Regions from separate parts of the Methylobacterium indicum genome, predicted to be linked through region 1. Evidence: predicted binding sites of a transcription regulator. Region 1 holds the regulator's gene; each other region holds the start of a gene.
What was found. The regulator LexA, encoded in region 1, represses DNA repair genes until DNA is damaged. The targets are predictions, from matches to a motif close to TGTTCNNNNTGTGTTCNG.
Positions count from the first base shown of each region.

Region 2: the regulator LexA is predicted to act here: its motif matches at 5,637-5,654, upstream of miv_RS05390 (trna delta -isopentenylpyrophosphate transferase).
Region 3: the regulator LexA is predicted to act here: its motif matches at 2,655-2,672, upstream of recA (recombinase RecA).

Region 1 is NZ_AP024145.1:1,425,400-1,432,564, forward strand. It holds gene miv_RS06600 (FAD binding domain-containing protein) at 1-548, shown strand, start outside; gene miv_RS06605 (molybdopterin-dependent oxidoreductase) at 545-3,292, shown strand; gene miv_RS06610 (NCS2 family permease) at 3,283-4,638, shown strand; gene lexA (transcriptional repressor LexA) at 4,853-5,605, opposite strand; gene uvrB (excinuclease ABC subunit UvrB) at 5,827-7,165, opposite strand, start outside.
Region 2 is NZ_AP024145.1:1,183,230-1,190,394, forward strand. It holds gene miv_RS05360 (twin transmembrane helix small protein) at 124-309, shown strand; gene miv_RS05365 (acyloxyacyl hydrolase) at 445-1,035, shown strand; gene miv_RS05370 (cob(I)yrinic acid a,c-diamide adenosyltransferase) at 1,220-1,795, shown strand; gene miv_RS05375 (electron transfer flavoprotein subunit beta/FixA family protein) at 2,028-2,777, shown strand; gene miv_RS05380 (electron transfer flavoprotein subunit alpha/FixB family protein) at 2,821-3,771, shown strand; gene miv_RS05385 (3-hydroxybutyryl-CoA dehydrogenase) at 3,909-4,790, shown strand; gene miv_RS05390 (trna delta -isopentenylpyrophosphate transferase) at 4,846-5,586, opposite strand; gene miv_RS05395 (hypothetical protein) at 5,930-6,610, shown strand; gene miv_RS05400 (glyoxalase superfamily protein) at 6,803-7,165, shown strand, end outside.
Region 3 is NZ_AP024145.1:20,019-27,183, reverse strand. It holds gene cckA (cell cycle histidine kinase CckA) at 1-1,825, shown strand, start outside; gene miv_RS00115 (hypothetical protein) at 1,899-2,141, shown strand; gene miv_RS00110 (PIN domain-containing protein) at 2,189-2,608, shown strand; gene recA (recombinase RecA) at 2,731-3,822, shown strand; gene miv_RS00100 (MAPEG family protein) at 4,195-4,608, opposite strand; gene alaS (alanine--tRNA ligase) at 4,812-7,165, shown strand, end outside.

The DNA of each region.
Region 1 (7,165 bases):
GCCGGGCGCTCCTCGGCTCGTTCAAGGTCTGGAACGCCGCGACCGTCGGCGGCAACCTGTGCCTCGCGCTGCCGGCCGGGCCGATGATCGCGCTGACGGTCGCGCTCGACGGCGTGGGGCTGATCTGGACGCCGGAGGGCGGCGAGCGGCGCCTCCCCGTCCGCGATCTGGTGCTCGGGCCGCAGGAGACGGCGCTCCGCCCCGGCGAGATCCTGCGCCGCATCGACCTGCCGGCGGCCGCCCTCGGCCGCCGCACCGCCTTCCGGCGGATCTCGCTCAGCCCCAACGGCCGCTCGGGCGCCCTGGTGATCGCCACCCTGGATTCCGCCGGCGCCTTCGCCCTCACGGTGACGGCCGCGACCCGGCGCCCGGTGCGGATCGACCGGCCCGCCCCGCCCTCGGCCGAGACATTGCAGGCGGCGCTTGCCGCCGCGATCCCCGACGGGCTCTGGTACGACGACGTCCACGGCGCGCCCGACTGGCGCCGCCACGTCACCGGCCTCCTCGCCGAGGAGGCCCGGGCCGAGCTCGCGGGAGGCCGCGCATGAGACTGACGGTCAACGGCACGAGCCACGAGGTCGCGCCCCGGCCCGGCCAATCCCTGCGCACCCTGCTGCGCGAACTCGGCTGGTTCGGGGTCAAGAAGGGCTGCGACGCGGGCGATTGCGGCGCCTGCACGATCCATCTCGACGGCGAACCGCTTCATGCCTGCCTGGTGCCGGCCTTCCGGGCGGCGGAGCGCCAGGTCACCACGGTCGAGGGCCTGGCGGGCCCCTGCGCGCCCGGGGACGGCGTGCCGGACGCGCTCCACCCGGTCCAGGCGGCCTTCGTCGCCGCGCAAGGATTCCAGTGCGGGTTCTGCACCCCCGGCATGGTGATGACGGCGGCCGCCCTCGACCAGGGCCAGAGCCGCGACCTGCCGGCGGCGCTCAAGGGCAACCTGTGTCGCTGCACCGGCTACCGGTCGATCGCGGACGCGATCGCGGGCATCGCCGACGCCGCCGCGGGGGTGGACGGATCGCCGACGGCGCCCTGCCGGCACAGCCCCCCGGCCCCGGCCAGCGCCGCCGTGGTGAGCGGGCGGGCCCGCTACACCCTCGACCGCGACCTGCCGGGCGCGCTCCATCTCAAGGTGCTGCGCTCGCCCCATCCCCATGCGCGGATCGTCCGCATCGACACCGCGGCGGCCCTGGCGGTGCCGGGCGTCGTGCGGGTGCTGACCCATGCGGACGCGCCGGACCGGCTCTTCTCCACGGGCCGGCACCAGAACCCGGGCGACGATGCCAGCGACACGCGGGTGCTCGATCCGGTCCTGCGCTTCGTCGGCCAGCGCGTCGCCGCGGTGCTCGCCGAGACGGAGGCCGCCGCCGCCGCCGGCTGCCGGGCCTTGATCGTGGACTACGAGGTGCTGCCGGCCTGCCTCGATCCCGAGCGGGCGCTCGACCCCGACGCCCCCCTGGTCCACGGCGCGCGGCCGACGGGCGAGGACGCGCCGCCGCTCCATCCCCATCCCAACCTGGCCGCCGAGGCGCATGGCGAGATCGGCGACGTGGCCGCCGGTCTCGCGGCCGCCGACGTGGTGCACGAGGGCACCTACCGCTCGCAGCGGATCCAGCACGCGCATCTGGAGACCCATGCGGCGATGGGCTGGCGCGACCCGGACGGGCGCCTCGTCCTCCGCTCCAGCACCCAGGTGCCGTTCCTCACCCGCGACGCCCTCTGCGCCCTGTTCGATCTCCCGCGCGAAAAGGTCCGGGTCGAGTGCGGCCGGGTCGGCGGCGGCTTCGGGGCTAAGCAGGAGATGCTGACCGAGGATCTGGTGGCGCTGGCCGTGCTGGCCACCGGCCGGCCGGTCCGCTGGGAGCTGACCCGCACCGAGCAGTTCACCGCCACCACCACCCGCCACCCGATGCGGGTGCGGGTGCGCCTCGGCGCCCGGGCCGACGGCACCCTGACGGCGATCGATCTCCAGGTGCTGTCGAATACCGGCGCCTACGGCAACCATGCCGGCGGCGTGCTGCATCACGGCTGCAACGAGGTGATCGCGGTCTATCGCTGCGCCAACAAGCGGGTCGACGGCTATGCCGTCCACACCCACACCCTGCCGGCCGGCGCCTTTCGCGGCTACGGGTTGAGCCAGACCATCTTCGCGGTCGAATCCGCCATGGACGAGCTCGCCCGCGCGCTCGACCTCGACCCGTTCGAGCTGCGGCGGCGCAACGTCGTCCGCCCCGGCGACCCGATGGTGTCGACGAGCCTGGAGCCGCACGACGTCCGGTACGGCAGCTACGGCCTCGACCAATGCCTCGACGCGGTCGCGGCGTCCCTGGCCGAGCCCCCTCCCCCCGCCCCGGCGGGCTGGCGCACGGGATCGGGCATGGCGCTGTCGATGATCGACACCATCCCGCCGCGGGGCCACTTCGCCGAGGCGCGGATCGCGCTCGCGGATGGCCGCTACGTCCTGCATGTCGGCACGGTGGAGTTCGGCAACGGCACCTCGACGGTGCACGGCCAGATCGCCGCGGAGGTTCTCGCCACCACGCCGGACCGCATCGTCCTGCGCCAGGGCGACACCGACGCGGTCGGGCATGATACCGGCGCCTATGGCAGCACCGGCATCGTGGTCGCCGGCCAGGCGACGTGGCGCGCCGCCGACAGCCTGGCCGCGCTGCTGCGGAGGCGCGCCGCCGCCCGGCTCGGCGTCGATCCCGCCGCCTGCCGGCTCGACGGCGACGGCGTGAGCGCGGGAGACGCCCGGGTGAGGCTCGCCGATCTCGGCCCCGCGGAGGCGGCGGGGCACGCCGACGGCAGCCCGCGCTCGGTGGCGTTCAACGTCCAGGGCTTCCAGGTCGCGGTGCGGCCGGAGACCGGCGAGGTGCGGATTCTGCGAAGCGTCCACGCCGCCGATGCCGGCCGGGTGATGAACCCGGTCCAGTGCCGCGGCCAGATCGAGGGCGGCGTCGCCCAGGCGCTGGGCGCGGCGCTCTACGAGGACCTGGCGATCGACGCCGGGGGCCGGGTCGCGACCCCGACCTTCCGCACCTATCACATCCCGGCCCTCGCCGACGTGCCGCGCACCGAGGTGATCTTCGCCGACACCCATGACGCGGTCGGGCCGCTCGGCGCCAAGTCGATGAGCGAGAGCCCGTTCAACCCCGTGGCGGCGGCGCTCGCCAACGCCATCCGGGACGCGACCGGCGCGCGGCTGACCGCGACGCCGTTCGCGCCCGACCGGATCTTCCGACAGATCAGCACCACGACCCAGAGCGGCGAGGAGGAGCGATGGACCTGAAGCGCGACGACGGCCTGACCCGGCCGACCGGTTCCTCCGGAGGCGGGTTCCTGGAGCGCACCTTCGCGCTCTCGGCCCACGGCACCACCATACGCACCGAGCTGCTCGCCGGGCTCACCACCTTCCTGACGATGGCCTACATCGTCTTCGTCAACCCCAACATCCTGGGCGATGCCGGGATGCCGAAGGGGGCGGTGTTCGTCGCGACCTGCCTCGTCGCGGCGATCGGCTCGCTGGTGATGGCGTTCTACGCCAACTACCCGATCGCGCTCGCGCCCGGCATGGGGCTCAACGCCTACTTCGCCTACGTGGTGGTGCTCCAGATGGGCTACACCTGGCAGGCGGCGCTCGGCGCGGTGTTCATCTCCGGCCTGTGCTTCATGGCCGTCACGCTGACGGGGCTACGCCGGATCATCGTCGACGGCATCCCGCGATCGATGCGCATCGCCATCACGGTCGGCATCGGGCTGTTTCTCGCGATCATCGCGCTGAAGAGCGCCGGCGTGGTGGCGGCGAGCCCGGCGACCTTCGTGACGCTCGGCGACCTGCACAAGCCGAGCGCGGTGCTGGCAGTGCTGGGCTTCCTGATCGTCGCGGTGCTCTCGGTGCGCAAGATCCGCGGCGCGCTGCTCGCCGGCATCCTCACCGTCACGGCGTTGAGCTTCATCGTCGCCGACAACACTTTCCAGGGCGTCGCCTCGCTGCCGCCCTCGATCGCCCCGACGCTGTTCGCCCTCGACATCAAGGGTGCCCTGTCGGGCGGCCTGCTCAACGTGATCCTGGTGTTCTTCCTCGTCGAATTGTTCGACGCCACCGGCACGCTGATGGGCGTCGCCAACCGGGCGGGACTGCTTACCCAAGGCAAGATGGAGCGCCTCGACAAGGCGCTGATGGCGGATTCGTCCTCGATCTTCGTCGGCTCGCTGCTCGGCACGTCGAGCACCACGGCGTATCTGGAGAGCGCGTCCGGCGTCGAGGAGGGCGGCCGCACCGGGCTCACCGCCGCAACGGTGGCGGTCCTGTTCCTGGCCTGCCTGTTCTTCGCGCCGCTCGCCGGCTCGGTCCCGGCCTATGCCACGGCCCCGGCCCTGTTCTACGTCGCCTGCCTGATGCTGCACGAATTGGTCGATCTCGACTGGGACGACCTGACCGAGGTGCTGCCGGCCTGCGTGACGGCACTTCTGATGCCCTTCACCTACTCGATCGCCAACGGCGTCGCCTTCGGCTTCATCACCTACGCGGTGATCAAGCTGCTCACCGGGCGGTTCCGGGAGGTGAAGCCGGTGGTGTGGGTGATCGCGGCGGTGTTCCTGTTCAAGTTCGTGGCGACGGGGAGCGCGCATTGACGGGCGCTACCGCTCCAACCCTCCCCCCTCTGCGGGGGAGGGTGCCCCGCGAAGCGGGGCGGGAGAGGGGACGCCGCCTCCGGAAAAGACTGAACCGTTCTGACGGGCACTCCCTGGATCAGCGTCGCGCTGCCCCTCTCCCGGCCCCTAATGACGCAGGGTCCACCCTCCCCCGCAGAGGGGGGAGGGTTTCAGCGCCTGACTGGAAGACCTCTCAGTACTTCCGGACCAAACTCACCAGCCGGCCCTGGATCCGCACCCGGTCCGGCCCGAGCACCCGGGTCTCGTAGGCCGGGTTGGCGGCTTCCAGCGCGATCGACGAGCCGCGGCGGCGCAGGCGCTTCAGGGTCGCCTCCTCGTCGTCGATCAGCGCGACGATGATGTCGCCGGTATTGGCGGTCTCCTGGCGGCGGATCACCACGAGGTCGCCGTCGAGGATGCCGGCCTCGATCATCGAGTCGCCGCGCACCTCCAGGGCGTAGTGTTCGCCGCTGGCCAAAAAGTCCGGCGACATCGCCACCGTGCGGCTCTGGCTCTGGATCGCCGAGATCGGCGTACCGGCGGCGATCCGGCCCATCACCGGCACGCTGACCGAGTGACCGTTCTCGTCCGAGGCGGTCGCCATGGCGGGAATGCCGGCGGGCCGCTTCGGCTCGTGGGCGCGCCCACCCTCGACGACGCTCGGGTTGAACCGCACCACCTCGGCCCCGGCCGCGGGCGCCGTCGCCGTCGCCGTCGCCGGCCCCGTCACCGTGTCGGGAATGCGGATCACCTCGATCGCCCGGGCCCGGTTCGGCAGGCGGCGCAGGAAGCCGCGCTCCTCCAGGGCGGTGATCAGGCGGTGGATGCCCGATTTCGACTTGAGGTCGAGGGCGTCCTTCATCTCGTCGAAGGACGGCGGGACTCCCGTCTCGCGCATTCTCTGCTGAATGAAGCGGAGCAGGTCCAACTGCTTACGCGTGAGCATGTGACACTCTCATCCCCGCGCTGCCGCGCTCCGGAAACAAATCGCGAACATGGTAAGCGTTCCGCAAGTGTTCCGCAAGCGGCTTCGAGAAAGCGGCGCGCGGCCGCAGCAACCGGGGTGATAGACGGGGATATCGCGGGTCGAACGGACGATGAGCCGTGCCCCGCGCGGGGTCCGACCGGCGCGGGGACTGTCCACCGCACCGGCCTCTTGCATGGGCCTCAGCCCCGGCCCTTGCGCCCCTTGTATTTCGGCTTCTGGCCCGGGAAGCCTTGCGTCGAGCGGCCGGTCGGGCGCTCGGCATAGGAGAACGGCACCTCGCGGTCGGTGCCCGGGCCCATGTCGTCGAGGTCGGGCTGGCGGATGCGGGTGCCCTCGTCCGAGGTGCCCTTGCCGCCCGGGCCGTAGCCCAAGGGCTCCGCGCCGCGCCGCTTGCGCTTGGCGCCGAAGCGGCCGGCCTCGCGCTCGACGTCGGCCTGCTCGGCCATCGGATCGTCGGCGATGGCGAGCTCGGTCGCCTGGAGCCGCTTGAGCTCGTCGCGCAGGCGCGCCGCCTCCTCGAAGTCGAGATCGGCGGCCGCCGTCCGCATCCTTTTCTCGAGATCGGCCATCACGGCCTTGAGGTTGTGGCCCACCGTGACGGCGGATTTGGCGAGCCCCGTATCGACCTGGACGTGGTCGCGCTCGTAGACGCTCTCCAGGATGTCGGAGATGTTGCGCTTCACGCTCTGGGGCGTGATGCCGTGCTCCTCGTTATAGGCGAGCTGCTTCTTGCGCCGGCGCTCGGTCTCGGCCATCGCCCGCTCCATCGAGCCGGTGATGTGGTCGGCATAGAGGATGCAGCGGGCGTCGGCGTTGCGGGCGGCGCGGCCGATGGTCTGGATCAGCGAGGTCTCGGAGCGCAGAAAGCCCTCCTTGTCGGCGTCGAGGATGCCGACGAGGGCGCATTCCGGGATGTCGAGGCCCTCGCGCAGGAGGTTGATGCCGATGAGCACGTCGAAGGCGCCGAGCCGCAGGTCGCGGATGATCTCGATCCGCTCCAGCGTGTCGATGTCGGAGTGCATGTAGCGCACCCGCACGCCGTTCTCGTGCAGGTACTCGGTCAGGTCCTCGGCCATGCGCTTGGTGAGCGTGGTCACGAGGGTGCGGTAGCCGGCGGCGGCCACCTCCTTCACCTCGCCGAGCAGGTCGTCGACCTGCGAGCGGGCCGGGCGCACCTCGATCACCGGATCGACGAGGCCGGTCGGGCGGATGACCTGCTCGGCGAAGACGCCGCCGGTCTGTTCCAGCTCCCACTTCGCCGGCGTCGCCGAGACGTGGATCGATTGCGGGCGCATCGCGTCCCATTCCTCGAACCGCAGGGGGCGGTTGTCGAGGCAGGAGGGCAGCCGGAAGCCGTATTCGGCGAGCGTCGCCTTGCGGCGGAAGTCGCCCCGGTACATGCCGCCGATCTGCGAGACCGTGACGTGGCTCTCGTCGGTGAAGACCAGCGCGTTGTCGGGCAGGTACTCGAACAGGGTCGGCGGCGGCTCGCCGGGCTTGCGGCCGGTGAGGTAGCGC
Region 2 (7,165 bases), 240 kb from region 1:
CCGTCCTCGGCGCTCGCCCCTGCGGCGCGGAGCCACCTCCCCGGGCGGTCCCGATCCGCCCTATCAGGCCGTGCCTCCTCGCGCGCCCTGCCCGGGTGACGTGCCGCCACGAGTTCGCGCCCGATGTCCAGCAACACCGTCGTCCTCATCGCCTGCCTCGCGGTCGCCGCGGTGCTGCTCCTCGGGCTCGTCAACATGCTGCGCGGCGGCAGCCCCAATCTCTCGCAGCGCCTGATGCGGCTGCGGGTGGTGCTCCAGCTCGTCGCGATCGTGGTGATCATGGGGGTGCTGTGGTGGCGCGGCGCTTGACCCAGCGCGACTGTGGCGAGCCGGTCGCACGGGGTGGAAAACCATGCGCGCGCGGATTGCGCGGCGAGACGGGACGGGAGCGGGAGGACTAGGGTGAATCCCGCCCCAGCCACGGGGCGGTGGACCGTTCGACAGATGCGCGTAACCCTTCCGAGCCTTGCCGCGGCGATCGTGCTGGCGGCTCCGGCCGCCCAGGCCGCCGACCCCTCGGCCCTGGTGCCGTCCTACCGGCCGCCGGTCCAGCCCCTCAGCATCGTCTCGGAGTTCCGCATCGGCGGCTCCGCCCAGGACCCGGGCAGCAACGAGAAGAACACCAGCAACATCAACGGCGAGATCCTGTTCGCCAAGCCGGTCACCGGGCTCGACCGGTTCTGGGCCGCCTTCGTGCCGCGCCCGACGGTGGGCGGCAGCTACAATTTCGACGGCCGCACCAGCTACGCCTATCTCGGCGCGACCTGGACCGCCGACATCACCGACCGGATCTTCGTCGAGGGCTTCTTCGGCGCCGGCTTCCACGACGGCTATACCGGCCCGAAGGCCGGCGTGCCCAAGACCTTCAACGCGCTCGGCTGCAACCCGCTGTTCCGCGAGGCGGCGGCCGTCGGCTTCCGGCTCACCGAGCACTGGAGCATCATGGCGACGATCGAGCACATGTCGAATGCCGGCCTCTGCGTCACGAATCGCGGCCTGACCAATTTCGGCGGCAAGATCGCCTACACGTTCTGATCGCCTACACGTTCTGATCGCCGATACGGTCTGATCGCCGACACGGCCCGATGCCCTGCGCGGCGTCGAAGATGAAGCCGGGTCCGGACCGGCCCGACGATGGTGGCCCTGGCGCCGCGGCGGCGGGCCGCTAGAACATCGCTCGTGACGGCGGGCTCGAGGTCCGCCGAAGGGAGCCTGGCCCGTGGTCGTTCTCAACCGCATCTATACCCGCACCGGCGATACCGGCACGACGGCTCTCGCCAGCGGCGAGCGCCGCTCGAAGGCCGACCTGCGGGTCGAGACCTACGGCACCGTCGACGAGACCAATGCCTGCCTGGGGCTCGCCCGCCTGCACACCACCGGCGACCTCGACGCGATGCTCGGGCGGATGCAGAACGACCTGTTCGATCTCGGTGCCGACCTCGCCACCCCGGAGACCGGGGAGCCCCTGTCCTACGAGCCGCTGCGGATCGTCGCCGCCCAGGTCGAGCGGGTCGAGCGCGAGATCGACGCGCTCAATGCCGGGCTCTCCCCCCTGCGCTCCTTCGTGCTGCCGGGCGGATCGGCCGCGGCGGCGGCGCTGCACCTCGCCCGCACGGTCTGCCGGCGGGCCGAGCGGCTGGCGGTCGCCCTCGCCGCCACGCCGGGCGAGACGGTCTCGCCGGTGGCGATCCAGTACCTGAACCGCCTGTCGGACTTCCTGTTCGTGGCCGCCCGGGTCGCCAATGACGGCGGAGCCGCCGACGTGCTGTGGGTGCCGGGCAAGACCCGCACCTGAGACGCCCCCTCCGGGCGCTGACAGGCACCGTCGCCCGCGCGGGCCGCACGGGTCCCGCGCAGGTGCCGCGGGCTGCACTTAACGGTGGGGCGGGGCCCCGCCGGCGCGCGTTGACAATTGCGAAAATCGGCCGCTACGGTCCGCGCCACCGTGCTCCATCGGGGATGATCGCTGGCCGGCCGAGGGAGGGCCCGGCCATCATCGTCCCTTCGTCCTGAAGGATGCGACGATCATGAAGGTCCTGGTGCCCGTCAAGCGGGTGGTCGACTACAACGTGAAGATCCGGGTGAAGCCGGACGGTTCCGGCGTCGAGCTTGCCAACGTCAAGATGTCGATGAACCCCTTCGACGAGATCGCCGTCGAGGAGGCGATCCGCCTCAAGGAGAAGGGCAAGGCCACGGAGATCGTGGTGGTGTCGATCGGCCCGCAGCAGGCGCAGGAGACGATCCGCACCGCGCTCGCCATGGGCGCCGACCGCGGCATCCTGGTCAAGACCGACGCCGCCGTCGAGCCGCTCGCCGTCGCCAAGCTCCTCAAGGCGCTGGTCGAGAAGGAGAGCCCGGATCTCGTCATCCTCGGCAAGCAGGCGATCGACGACGATTCGAACCAGACCGGCCAGATGCTCGCCGCGCTGCTCGGCTGGCCGCAGGGCACCTTCGCGTTCAAGCTCGAGGTCGCGGACGGCAACCTCGACGTGGTGCGCGAGATCGACGGCGGCCTGCAGACCCTGAACCTGACGCTGCCGGCGATCGTCACCACGGATCTCCGCCTCAACGAGCCGCGCTACGCCTCGCTGCCCAACATCATGAAGGCGAAGAAGAAGCCCCTCGACACCGTGGAGCCGGAGGCGCTCGGCGTCGACGTGAGCCCGCGGCTCAAGGTGCTCAAGACCGTCGAGCCGGGCGGCCGCAAGGCCGGCGTCAAGGTCGCCAGCGCCGCCGAGCTCGTCAACAAGCTGAAGGTCGAGGCCGGCGTCCTCTGACGAGGGCGCATCGGCATCCCTGGAAAGGAAGGAACGACACGCCATGACCACCCTCCTGCTGGTCGAGCATGCCGGCGGCGCCGTGAAGGACGCCAGCACCAAGGCCCTGACGGCCGCCAAGCAGCTCGGCGCCCCGGTCCACGCCCTCGTGGTCGGCGCCGATGCGCAAGGCGCGGCCGAGGCCGCCGCCAAGCTCGACGGGATCGAGAAGGTTCTGGTGGCCGCCGACGCCGCCTTCGACCACCTCCTCGCCGAGCCGACGGCATCGCTCGTCGCCGAGCTCGCTGCCTCCTACGACACCGTGATCGCCGCCGCCTCGACCGAGGGCAAGAACGTGCTGCCGCGCGTCGCCGCCCTCCTCGACGTGGCGCAGGTCTCCGACATCATCAAGGTGGTCGGTCCCGACACCTTCGAGCGGCCGATCTATGCCGGCAACGCGATCCAGACCGTGCAGGCGACCGACGCCAAGCGGGTGATCACGGTGCGCACCGCCGCCTTCCAGGCGACGGCCGAGGGCGGGTCCGCCGCCCCGGTCGAGGCGGTGTCCGCCGCGTCGGCGCCCGCGGCGAAGTCGTCGTTCAAGGGCGAGGAGATCGCCAAGTCCGACCGTCCGGAGCTCGCCGGCGCCCGCATCATCGTGTCGGGCGGCCGCTCGCTCGGCTCGGCCGACAAGTTCAAGGAGCTGATCGAGCCGCTGGCCGACTCGCTCGGCGCCGCGGTCGGCGCCTCCCGCGCGGCGGTCGATGCGGGTTACGCCCCGAACGACTGGCAGGTCGGCCAGACCGGCAAGGTCGTGGCGCCGGACCTCTACGTCGCGGTCGGCATCTCGGGGGCGATCCAGCACCTCGCCGGCATGAAGGACTCGAAGGTCATCGTCGCCATCAACAAGGACGAGGAGGCGCCGATCTTCCAGGTCGCCGATTACGGCCTCGTCGGCGACCTGTTCAGCGTCGTGCCGGACCTGCAGCAGGAAATCGCCAAGGCCAAGGGCTGAGGCAGACCGCCCCTCGCGCACGTAACCCGCGCGAGGGGCGGCATCGAGACCCCTCCGGGCTCCCCTGGAACCCTTCGCATCTGCGAAGGCGCGATGATATGAACGGTCTGGACCGCGTGGCGGGAAGGCAGGGTGTGATGGGCATCGAGATCAAGACGGTCGGGATCATCGGGGCCGGCCAGATGGGCAGCGGCATCGCCCATGTCTGCTCCCTGGCCGGTCTCGACGTGCGGATGAACGACCGCGATCCCGAGCGCCTGAAGAACGGGCTCGCCACCGTCAACGGCAACCTGCAGCGTCAGGTCTCGAAGGGCGCGATCACCGAGAGCCAGCGCCGCGACGCGATCGAGCACATCATCGCGGTCGATTCCTTCGACGATTTCGGCCCCTGCGACCTCGTGATCGAGGCCGCGACCGAGGACGAGACGATCAAGCGCAGCATCTTCAGCGCGCTCTGTCCGTCCCTGCGCCCCGAGACGATGGTGGCGACCAACACCTCGTCGATCTCGATCACGCGCCTTGCCGCCTCGACCGACCGGCCGGAGCGTTTCATCGGCATCCACTTCATGAATCCGGTGCCGGTGATGCAGCTCGTCGAGCTGATCCGCGGCATCGCCACCGAGGACCCGACCTACGAATCGGCCAAGGCCTTCGTGCGGCGCCTCGGCAAGATCGTGACGGTGTCGGAGGATTTTCCGGCCTTCATCGTCAACCGCATCCTGCTGCCGATGATCAACGAGGCGATCTACACCCTCTACGAGGGCGTCGGCTCGGTCGATTCGATCGACACCGCGATGCGGCTCGGCGCCAATCATCCGATGGGACCGCTCCAGCTCGCCGACTTCATCGGCCTCGATACCTGCCTGTCGATCATGCAGGTGCTCTACGAGGGCCTGGCCGATTCGAAATACCGCCCCTGTCCGCTCCTGGTGAAGTACGTCGAGGCCGGCTGGCTCGGCCGCAAGACCAAGCGCGGCTTCTACGATTACCGCGGCGCGGAGCCGGTGCCGACCCGCTGAGGGCGGAGCGCACCGGGCGTCTCTCGCTCCCGCGCCGTCCGCGCGGCCGGGCGGATCACGCCACCGCGGCCTTGCGGGACTTGGCCGTATTGCGGGCCGGCCAGCCGAGAGCGACGAGCCGGGCCTTGGCGTGCTCGCGCACCTCGTCGCGCAGGCCCGGCGCCATCGCCGCCAGTGCGGCCTGGGTCTCGGGCGCCAGCATCAGGTCGGTGACCGCATTGATCGACTGCGCCTCGTCGATGCGCGCCGTCAGGTCGGCCTCGCTCGCACCGCCGCTCATCTCGGCCTGCGGCAGCTCGGCGTCGTTCGCGACCTCCGCCTTGCGGTCCCCCTCCGGCGCAGGCTCGGCCCGGCGCGCCGGGGCGTTGGCGGCCACGAGGTCGGGACGGCTCGCCTTGAACTCGTCGGCCTCGTCCTCGGAATAGAGCAGGCCGTGCAGGCCGGCGAGCTTGAGGATCACCCGGTCCTTCGCCCGCTTCTCCGCCATGGCGAAGACGTAGGCCGCCTGGCGGCCCGAGACGCGGTAATTCACGCCGATCAGCGCCTCGCCGATCGACCATTCGGTGCGGTCGCCGTTCGGGCCCGGCATGTGGCCGGTCACCAGGATCACCGCCTCGTCGCGCTCCGCCCGCACGATCACCGGCGCATCGAAGCGGATGCGGGCCTGCACGGCGATCCGTTCCAGGGCCTTGTGGTAGATCACGGCGGTGCCCTGCACGCGCCAGACGTTGCCGGCCAGCGGCTCGCCGTAGGTGGCGAGGATGTCGGCGATCTGCTTGTCGGTGGTTGCGCTCATCTCGATCGATCTCACCTGCTGACGGCGGGCGCCCGGCGGGCCGGGTCGCGCGTTCCGTATTTGTTCTCTAGCATGCCGCCATCCGGTTCGCGAGGGTTTTCGCGGGTTCGCCGCGAGACGAGATCGCTGCGGCGAGGGATTTTTCGTCGCAGCGTCGCCACTCGATCGTCCCAGCGCCAAGCTGCCGCCGCATCGGCCATCCCATATCGCCCCGACACTTGGGTCACGAGGATTGGGTCGCGTTGCCGAACTGGATCATGTTCGCTAAATGTTCCTATGGAGAGACGCCACCTCGACTGTAGCGGATCGCGTGGCGCGCCCCGCCACCCGCCCGGAGCCCCGCATGAGCACGCCCGCCCTCCTCGATTCCTCGACCCTGCTCGAGCGGCCGGGCCAGCGCCACAGCGCCGTGCGCAGCCCCTCGCCCCGACGCGGCGCTCCCCTCGTCGCCGCGGTGCCGCGCCAGGCCCTGATCGCGGATTTTCTCGCCATCGCGGCCCTCGATCCGGGGGTGGAGCGGCTGAGGGCGGCGCCGGCGCCGATCCGCCTGCCGCTGGGCGACGCGGTGATCGAGCACGCGGCCGATTTCGAGCAGGTCCGCACCGACGAGCCGGGCCTTCTCGTCGACGTGGTGGCGGAGGCCGATCTGAGCCGTCATCCCTTCCGCACCGCCTACGTGGCAGGCGAGCCGGTTGTGGCCGAGGACGGACGGCGCTTCGTCATCGAGAGCGCGGCCTCGCTGCGGGCCGAGCCCCGGATCTCGACGGTGCGGCTGATCATGGCGTGTCGCCGCACCTACGTCTCGGCCGGCGACCGGGTGCGCATCCTGCACCACCTCGACGAATGCGGCACCGGCCGGCTGGTCGACTGCGCCGGGATGGCGATCAACGCCCAGGACGGCGTCGCGGCGGTGCTGGCGCTCGCCGTCGAGGGTCTCGTGGCGGTCGATATCGGCCGGCCGATCCTGCCCGAGACCGCGGTGCGCCGGCGGCCGTTGCCCTACCCGGATCCGTTCGGGTTCTGAGACCGTCTTGACGCTGGGGCCGGTCCACGGTTTGATCCTTCCCAAGGCCGATGCAGCCTGCCGCCTGCGCCCCGTTCGGGGTTCGGTGAATGCATTCCGCGAGGCGCATCCGTCCTTCCCCGTCCGTCGGGCGAACCGGTCAGCAAGGCAGGCACTGATCCCGCTGGTTTGCCCGCGAGCTGGGATGGGATCATGCGCACCTTTCGCGACGCCAAGGCGATGGCCAAGAGCCTTCGCGAGGAACTCGGGCGGCGGGGCACGGCGCTCTCTCATGGCGATTGCCTGGAGATCGTGGCGCGGCTCTTCGGCCTCGACAACTGGAACGTGCTGTCCGCCCGCCTGGCGGCCTCGCCCGAACCGGCAACGGCCGTGCCCCTGGAACGGCCCGCCGGCTGGATCGTCTCCGGCTCGAAGCCGCACCTCTACGAGGCGGGCATCGATCCCGCCACGCCCCATGGCGGCGGTCGCGCGGCGCTGATCCGTTGCCGCTACGCCGAGGACGACCCGATCTACGCGGCGATGGAGAAGGGTTTCGCCACGCTGATGCAGAGCATC
Region 3 (7,165 bases), 1.4 Mb from region 1:
GCGCCTGTCCGAGATCCTGCCCGACGACCTCGGGCCGGTGCTGATCGGCGGCAAGGGCGAACCCGGCGAGGTCCGCACCGACCGGTTCGACCTCGACCTGCGCCGGCGCAACGGCCACCCGCTCTCGGCCCGGCTCTACCACCGGGTCGCCTACGGCCAGGACGGGCGGCCGGGCGATTCGCGCACCCTCGTCCTCAACCGCTCCGCCGGCGAGGAGAGCAGCGACGATCCCGGCCAGGCGGCCGAATTGCGCTTCGACCGCTTCTTCAACACCAGCCCGGTCGCGGTGGCGACGCTGGCGGCGGATGGGCGGCTCGTCCGCGCCAACGCCTCCTTCGCCCGGCTGTTCGGCACCCTGCCGCGCACCGGTGACGGCAGCGAGGCCGGTCCCCCGGTGCGCGACTTCGTGGTCGAGCGCGACCGGTCCATCGTCGACGCCGCGGCCCGGGCGGCCGCGGAGGGCCGGGGCGACGTGCCCCCGGTCGAGATCGGGGTCTCGGCGCCGGTCAACCGCTCGGCCCGGATCTGGCTCAGCCCCGCCGGCACGGCCGGCGGCGCGGAGGGCGCGGTGATCCTCTACGCGCTCGACACCACGGCCCAGCACCAGCTCCAGCAGCAGGTCAACCAGGCCCAGAAGATGGAGATGGTCGGCCAGCTCGCCGGCGGCATCGCGCACGACTTCAACAACGTGCTGCAGGCGATCATCGGCTACTCGGACCTGCTGCTGGCAAGCCACCGGCCGGCCGATCCGGCCTTCCAGGACATCATGCAGATCAAGCAGAACGCCAACCGGGCCGCGAGCCTGGTGCGGCAGCTGCTGGCCTTCTCGCGGCGCCAGACCCTGCGGCCGGAGGTGATCCATCTCGGCGAGGCGCTCTCCGACCTCACCCTGCTCCTCAAGCGCCTGCTCGGCGAGCGGGTCGAGCTCGATCTCAAGCACGGCCGCGACCTCTGGCCGGTCAAGGCCGACGTCAACCAGTTCGAGCAGGTGATCGTGAACCTCGCGGTCAACGCCCGCGACGCGATGCCGGAGGGCGGGCGTCTGCTGATCCGCACCGCCAACATGGCCGCGGAAGCCGTCGGTGCCTTGCGCCTCAACGGCCTGCCGGGCGCCGACCACGTCCTCATCGAGGTCAGCGACACCGGCACCGGCATGACCCCGGAGGTGATGGAAAAAATCTTCGAGCCGTTCTTCACCACCAAGGAGGTCAACAAGGGCACGGGCCTGGGTCTCTCGACGGTGTTCGGCATCGTCAAGCAGTCCGGCGGCTACATCGACGTGCGCTCGACCATCGGCCAGGGCACGGTCTTCGCCATCTATCTGCCCCGCCACGTCCCCGTTCCGGAGGCGGAGGCCCCCGAGGTCTCGGCGGACCTGCCCGCACCCGCCGCCGGCGGCGCCCCGGCTCCGGCATCCGCCGCGGAGGCCCAGAAGCCGCCGGCCCGCGACCTCACTGGCCACGGCACGATCCTGCTGGTCGAGGACGAGGACCCGGTCCGCGCGGTCAATGCCCGGGCGCTCACCGCCCGCGGCTACACCGTGCTCGAGGCGGCCTCGGGCCTCGAGGCCCTGCAGATCATGGAGGAGCGCGACGTGCCGGTCGACCTCGTCGTCTCCGACGTGGTGATGCCCGAGATGGACGGCCCGACCCTGCTGCGCGAATTGCGCAAGGGCCACCCCTCGCTCAAGGTGATCTTCGTCTCCGGCTACGCCGAGGACGCCTTCCGCAAGAACCTGCCCGACGGCGAGGAGTTCAACTTCCTGCCCAAGCCGTTCAGCCTGAAGCAGCTCGTCGAGACGGTGAAGACCACGATGGCGGGGTGAGGGCGCCCGGATCGCCGTGCTCGTGGCCGCCGCCTGCGGGACTTACATCCATGTATGTAACCAGGGGGTGGCCATGAAGACCGCGATCAGCATGCGCGAACTCCAGAAGATGTCGGCCGGCGCGATCCAGGCGCTGCCGCATGCGATGCCGATCAAGAACGGCACCGCGACCGTCGGCATTCTGTTGCCGATCCACCAGGCATCTCCGGAGTATATGCGCAAGGTGATAGCCGATATTCGGGCGGATGCGGAAAAGTATACTCCCGAAGAGAACGCTGCCATTGATCGGCTGCTGGCCGAGCGCGGCGCCGAGTGACGGAGAGGTCTGCCGACGCGGATCTTCCTCTGCGACGGCCTTCCAGCATGCTGGTCGTCGATACCAACATCGTCTTGAGTGCCGCCTTGGGGCGCCGCTCCGTGTCGGTCTTCGACGCACTTGCCGATCGACGGCTCGTAGCGACTTCCGCCCGCGTTGCGGAGGAGGTCCAGCGGGTCCTGCTGAGTGTTCCGGATCTCCCGGCGGGAGCACCTGTGCGCGCGGGTGTGATTCTCGCCGGGATCGATGTCATTGATGCCTCGTACTACTCCGACCGAATCGACAGCGCGGCCCGCGTCCTCTCCGACGCCGTCGCCTCCCGCAACGGCTCGACGTCGGACGCGCATGTCCTCGCCTGCGCCTGGCTGCTGGACGCCGACATCTGGAGCCACGACCGCGACTTCGCCGGGACCGGCTGGCCGTCCTCGTCGAACGCCAACCTGCTCCGGGCCCTCGACGGCGCCTGATCCCCCAAAAATGCCTCGATGAATGCCCCTCCCGCCCTTGCCGGAAGAGAACAAAACAGGTACATAAATCCCAGCCGCGCGATTGAGACTTGTCGCCCCTCCTGCCATAAGGACCCGCCGAGATGGCTCAGCCCCAGATGCGACTGGTGGAAAACCCGACCATGGACAAAGACAAGTCGAAGGCGATCGACGCCGCCCTCGCCCAGATCGAGCGCGCCTTCGGCAAGGGCTCGATCATGCGGCTCGGCAAGGGCGACAAGGTGCAGGAGGTCGAGGTCGTCTCGACCGGCTCGCTCGGCCTCGACATCGCGCTCGGCGTCGGCGGCCTGCCGCGCGGCCGCGTGATCGAGATCTACGGGCCGGAATCCTCCGGCAAGACCACCCTCGCGCTCCACACCATCGCCGAGGCCCAGAAGAAGGGCGGCGTCTGCGCCTTCGTGGATGCCGAGCACGCCCTCGATCCGGTCTATGCCCGCAAGCTCGGCGTCAACCTCGACGACCTCCTGATCTCCCAGCCCGATACCGGCGAGCAGGCCCTCGAGATCACCGACACCCTGGTGCGCTCCGGCGCCATCGACATCCTGGTGGTCGATTCGGTGGCGGCGCTGACCCCGCGGGCCGAGATCGAGGGCGAGATGGGCGACCAGCAGCCGGGCCTCCAGGCCCGCCTGATGAGCCAGGCCCTGCGCAAGCTCACCGGCTCGATCTCGCGCTCGAACTGCATGGTCATCTTCATCAACCAGATCCGGATGAAGATCGGCGTGATGTACGGCAGCCCCGAGACCACGACGGGCGGCAACGCGCTCAAGTTCTACGCCTCGGTCCGCCTCGACATCCGCCGCATCTCGACCCTGAAGGACCGCGACCAGCCGATCGGCAACAGCGTCCGGGTCAAGGTGGTCAAGAACAAGGTGGCGCCGCCGTTCAAGCAGGTCGAGTTCGACATCATGTTCGGCGAGGGCGTGTCGAAGGTCGGCGAGCTGATCGATCTCGGCGTCAAGGCCGGCATCGTCGAGAAGTCGGGCGCCTGGTTCTCCTACGACAGCCAGCGCCTCGGCCAGGGCCGCGAGAACTCGAAGGGCTTCCTGCGCGACAATCCCGACATCGCCAACAAGATCGAGGCCTCGATCCGGCAGAATTCGGGCCTCGTCGCCGACAAGATCCTCGAGAACGCGACGCCGACGGCCGACGACCTCGACGAGGGGTCGGCCTGATCCGACGGGTCGGTTCTAGGGACATCAAGGGGCCGCCGCGCGACGAGCGCGGCGGCTCTTCTTGTTGGCGGGCTGTCCGGGGAGGGGAGTGGCGCGGGCATGTTCCCTCCCCCCTCTGCGGGGGAGGGTGCCCGGCTGCGAGTGCGAAGCACTCGTGCGCCGGGCGGGAGAGGGGACGCCGCTTCCGGAGAGGTCGCGATCGTGATGAAGGGCGACCCCTGGAGCATCGTCGCGCTGCCCCTCTCCCGGCCCCTGCTGACGCAGGGACCACCCTCCCCCGCAGAGGGGGGAGGGTTGACCCGCGCCTATTCCTTTCCCCGCTCGCGGGGGGAGAGACCCGTGCCGTTTCTGATCCTCGGAGGGACCCGCTGGCTATGGCGCCCCCGGCCCCGCCCAGCCGAACAGCCCGGCAAACACGAAGGCGATGCCGACGATCGCCACGCCCCAGACCAGGGTGCGGATCCACGGGATGCCGAAACCGTAGATCGGCAGGTAGAGGAGCCGGGCCCAGAAGTAGAGCTGTGCCCCCCACGCCACCGCGCCGCCCTGACGGCCCGAGACGGCGGCCGCCAGCACCAGGGCGGCGAAGAGCGGGAAGGTCTCGAAGAAGTTGGCCGAGGCCCGCTTCAGCCGGGCGGCGGCCCCGGTGACCTCGCCCTCGCTCTCGCGGTTGCCCGCCGCCCAGGCCAGGCTGCCGCGCTGGGCCAGGCCCGCGGTCGAGGCGGCCATGATGTGCGCGAAGCCGAGGGCGGCCGAGAGGGCGAGGAGACGGATTTCGTCGGTCATCGAAGCACAAGTCCCGGAACGAGGAATCTGCCGGCGGGCCGGCGGCCGCGCTTGCTTCCGACGCACATAGCGGCGGCGCTCCGCCTCGACACGGGGGGAGCGCGTGACTAAAGACACGCGGATGCATCCGCGGGCCGCCCGCCGGTGCGCCCCGTTTTCACGCCCGCCCGCCCGGCCCGCCTTCCGCAGAGACGATTCTTCCCATGAGTGGCGTCAACGAGATCCGGTCCACCTTCCTGGACTACTTCGCCAAGCACGGTCACGAGGTGGTGCCGTCCTCGCCGCTGGTGCCGCGCAACGACCCGACGTTGATGTTCACCAACGCCGGCATGGTGCAGTTCAAGAACGTCTTCACCGGCGTCGAGAAGCGGCCCTACCAGCGCGCCACCACCGCCCAAAAATGCGTGCGCGCCGGCGGCAAGCACAACGACCTCGACAACGTCGGGTACACGGCGCGCCACCACACCTTCTTCGAGATGTTGGGCAACTTCTCGTTCGGCGACTATTTCAAGCCGCTGGCGATCGAGCTGGCCTGGAACCTCGTCACCAAGGAATTCGGGCTCTCGCCCGAGAAGCTGCTCGTCACGGTCTACGCCGACGACGACGACGCCGCCGCCCTGTGGCGCAAGATCGCCGGCTTCTCCGACGACCGCATCATCCGCATCCCGACCTCCGACAATTTCTGGCAGATGGGCGATACCGGCCCGTGCGGCCCGTGCTCGGAGATCTTCATCGATCAGGGTCCGGAACTCTGGGGCGGTCCGCCCGGCAGCCCGGAGGAGGACGGCGACCGCTTCCTCGAATTCTGGAACCTCGTGTTCATGCAGTACGAGCAGATCGAGCCGGGCAACCGGGTCGGCCTGCCGCGTCCCTCGATCGATACCGGCATGGGCCTCGAGCGCATGGCGGCGATCCTCCAGGGCGTGAAGAGCAACTACGACACCGACCTCTTCCGCAGCCTGATCGACGCCGTGGCGCATCAGGTCGGCCGGGCGCCGGAGGGCAAGCAGACGGCGTCCTACCGGGTGATCGCCGACCACCTGCGCGCCTCGTCCTTCCTCGTCGCCGACGGGGTGCTGCCGAGCAACGAGGGCCGCGGCTACGTGCTGCGCCGGATCATGCGCCGGGCCATGCGCCACGCCCAGCTCCTCGGCTCGCGCGACCCGATGATGTACCGCCTCGTGCCGACGCTGGTGCGCGAGATGGGCCAGGCCTACCCCGAGCTGGTGCGGGCCGAGAGCCTGATCGCCGAGACCCTGCGTCTCGAAGAGACCCGCTTCCGCCGTACCCTGGAGCGCGGCCTCTCGATCCTCGACGCCGAGACCCGCGACCTCTCGGACGGCCAGAGCCTGTCGGGCGAGACCGCCTTCACGCTCTACGACACCTACGGCTTCCCCCTCGATCTGACCCAGGACGCGCTCAAGTCCCGCGGCATCACGGTCGATACGGACGGCTTCACGGCCGCGATGCAGCGCCAGCGCGAAGCGGCGCGGGCGGCCTGGACGGGCTCGGGCGAGGCCGCCACCGAGACCCTGTGGTACGGCTTGCGCGAGCGCACCGGCGCCACCGAGTTCCTCGGCTACGACACGGAAGGTGCCGAGGCGGTGGTCACCGCACTGGTGCGCGGCGGGGCCGAGGTCGAGGCGATCCGGGCCGGCGAGGAAGGCCTCCTCGTCGTCACCCAGACCCCGTTCTACGGCGAGTCCGGCGGCCAGGTCGGCGATACCGGCCTGGTCAGCGGCCAGGGACTGCGCGCCCGGGTGACCGCGACCGAGAAGAAGCTCGGCGACCTCTTCGTCCACCACGTCGCGGTGGAGGAGGGGAGCCTGACCCTCAATCAGCCGGTCGAGCTGAAGGTCGATCACGGCCGCCGCTCGGCGATCCGCGCCAACCACTCGGCCACCCACCTCCTGCACGAGGCCCTGCGCCAGGTGCTCGGCGACCACGTCGCCCAGAAGGGCTCCCTCGTCGCCCCCGAGCGCCTGCGCTTCGATATCAGCCACCCCAAGCCGATCGAGGCCGAGGAGCTGGCCCGGGTCGAGGAGATCGCCAACCGGGTACTGCTCCAGAACGAGCCGGTGGTGACGAAGCTGATGGCGGTCGACGACGCCATCGCGTCGGGCGCCCGCGCGCTGTTCGGCGAGAAGTACGGCGAGGAGGTCCGGGTCGTCTCGATGGGCCGCGACGAGGCCGCCGACGGCCGCCCGAAGACCTTCTCGGTCGAGCTGTGCGGCGGTACCCATGTCGGGCGCACCGGCGATATCGGCGTCGTGACGATCCTCGGCGACAGCGCGGTCGGCGCCGGCGTGCGCCGGATCGAGGCGATGACGGGCGACGCCGCCCGCCGCCATCTCGCGGGGGAGAGCCGCCAGCTGGCGGCGATCGCCGCCCTGCTCAAGGCCCCGGTGGCCGAGGCGCCCGAGCGCCTGGCGAGCCTGCTCGAGGAGCGCCGCCGGATGGAGCGGGAACTCGCCGACGCGCGTCGCAAGCTCGCCATGGGCGGGGGCGCGGCCGGTGGCGGCGACGACGGCGTGCGTGAGGTCGCCGGCACCAAGCT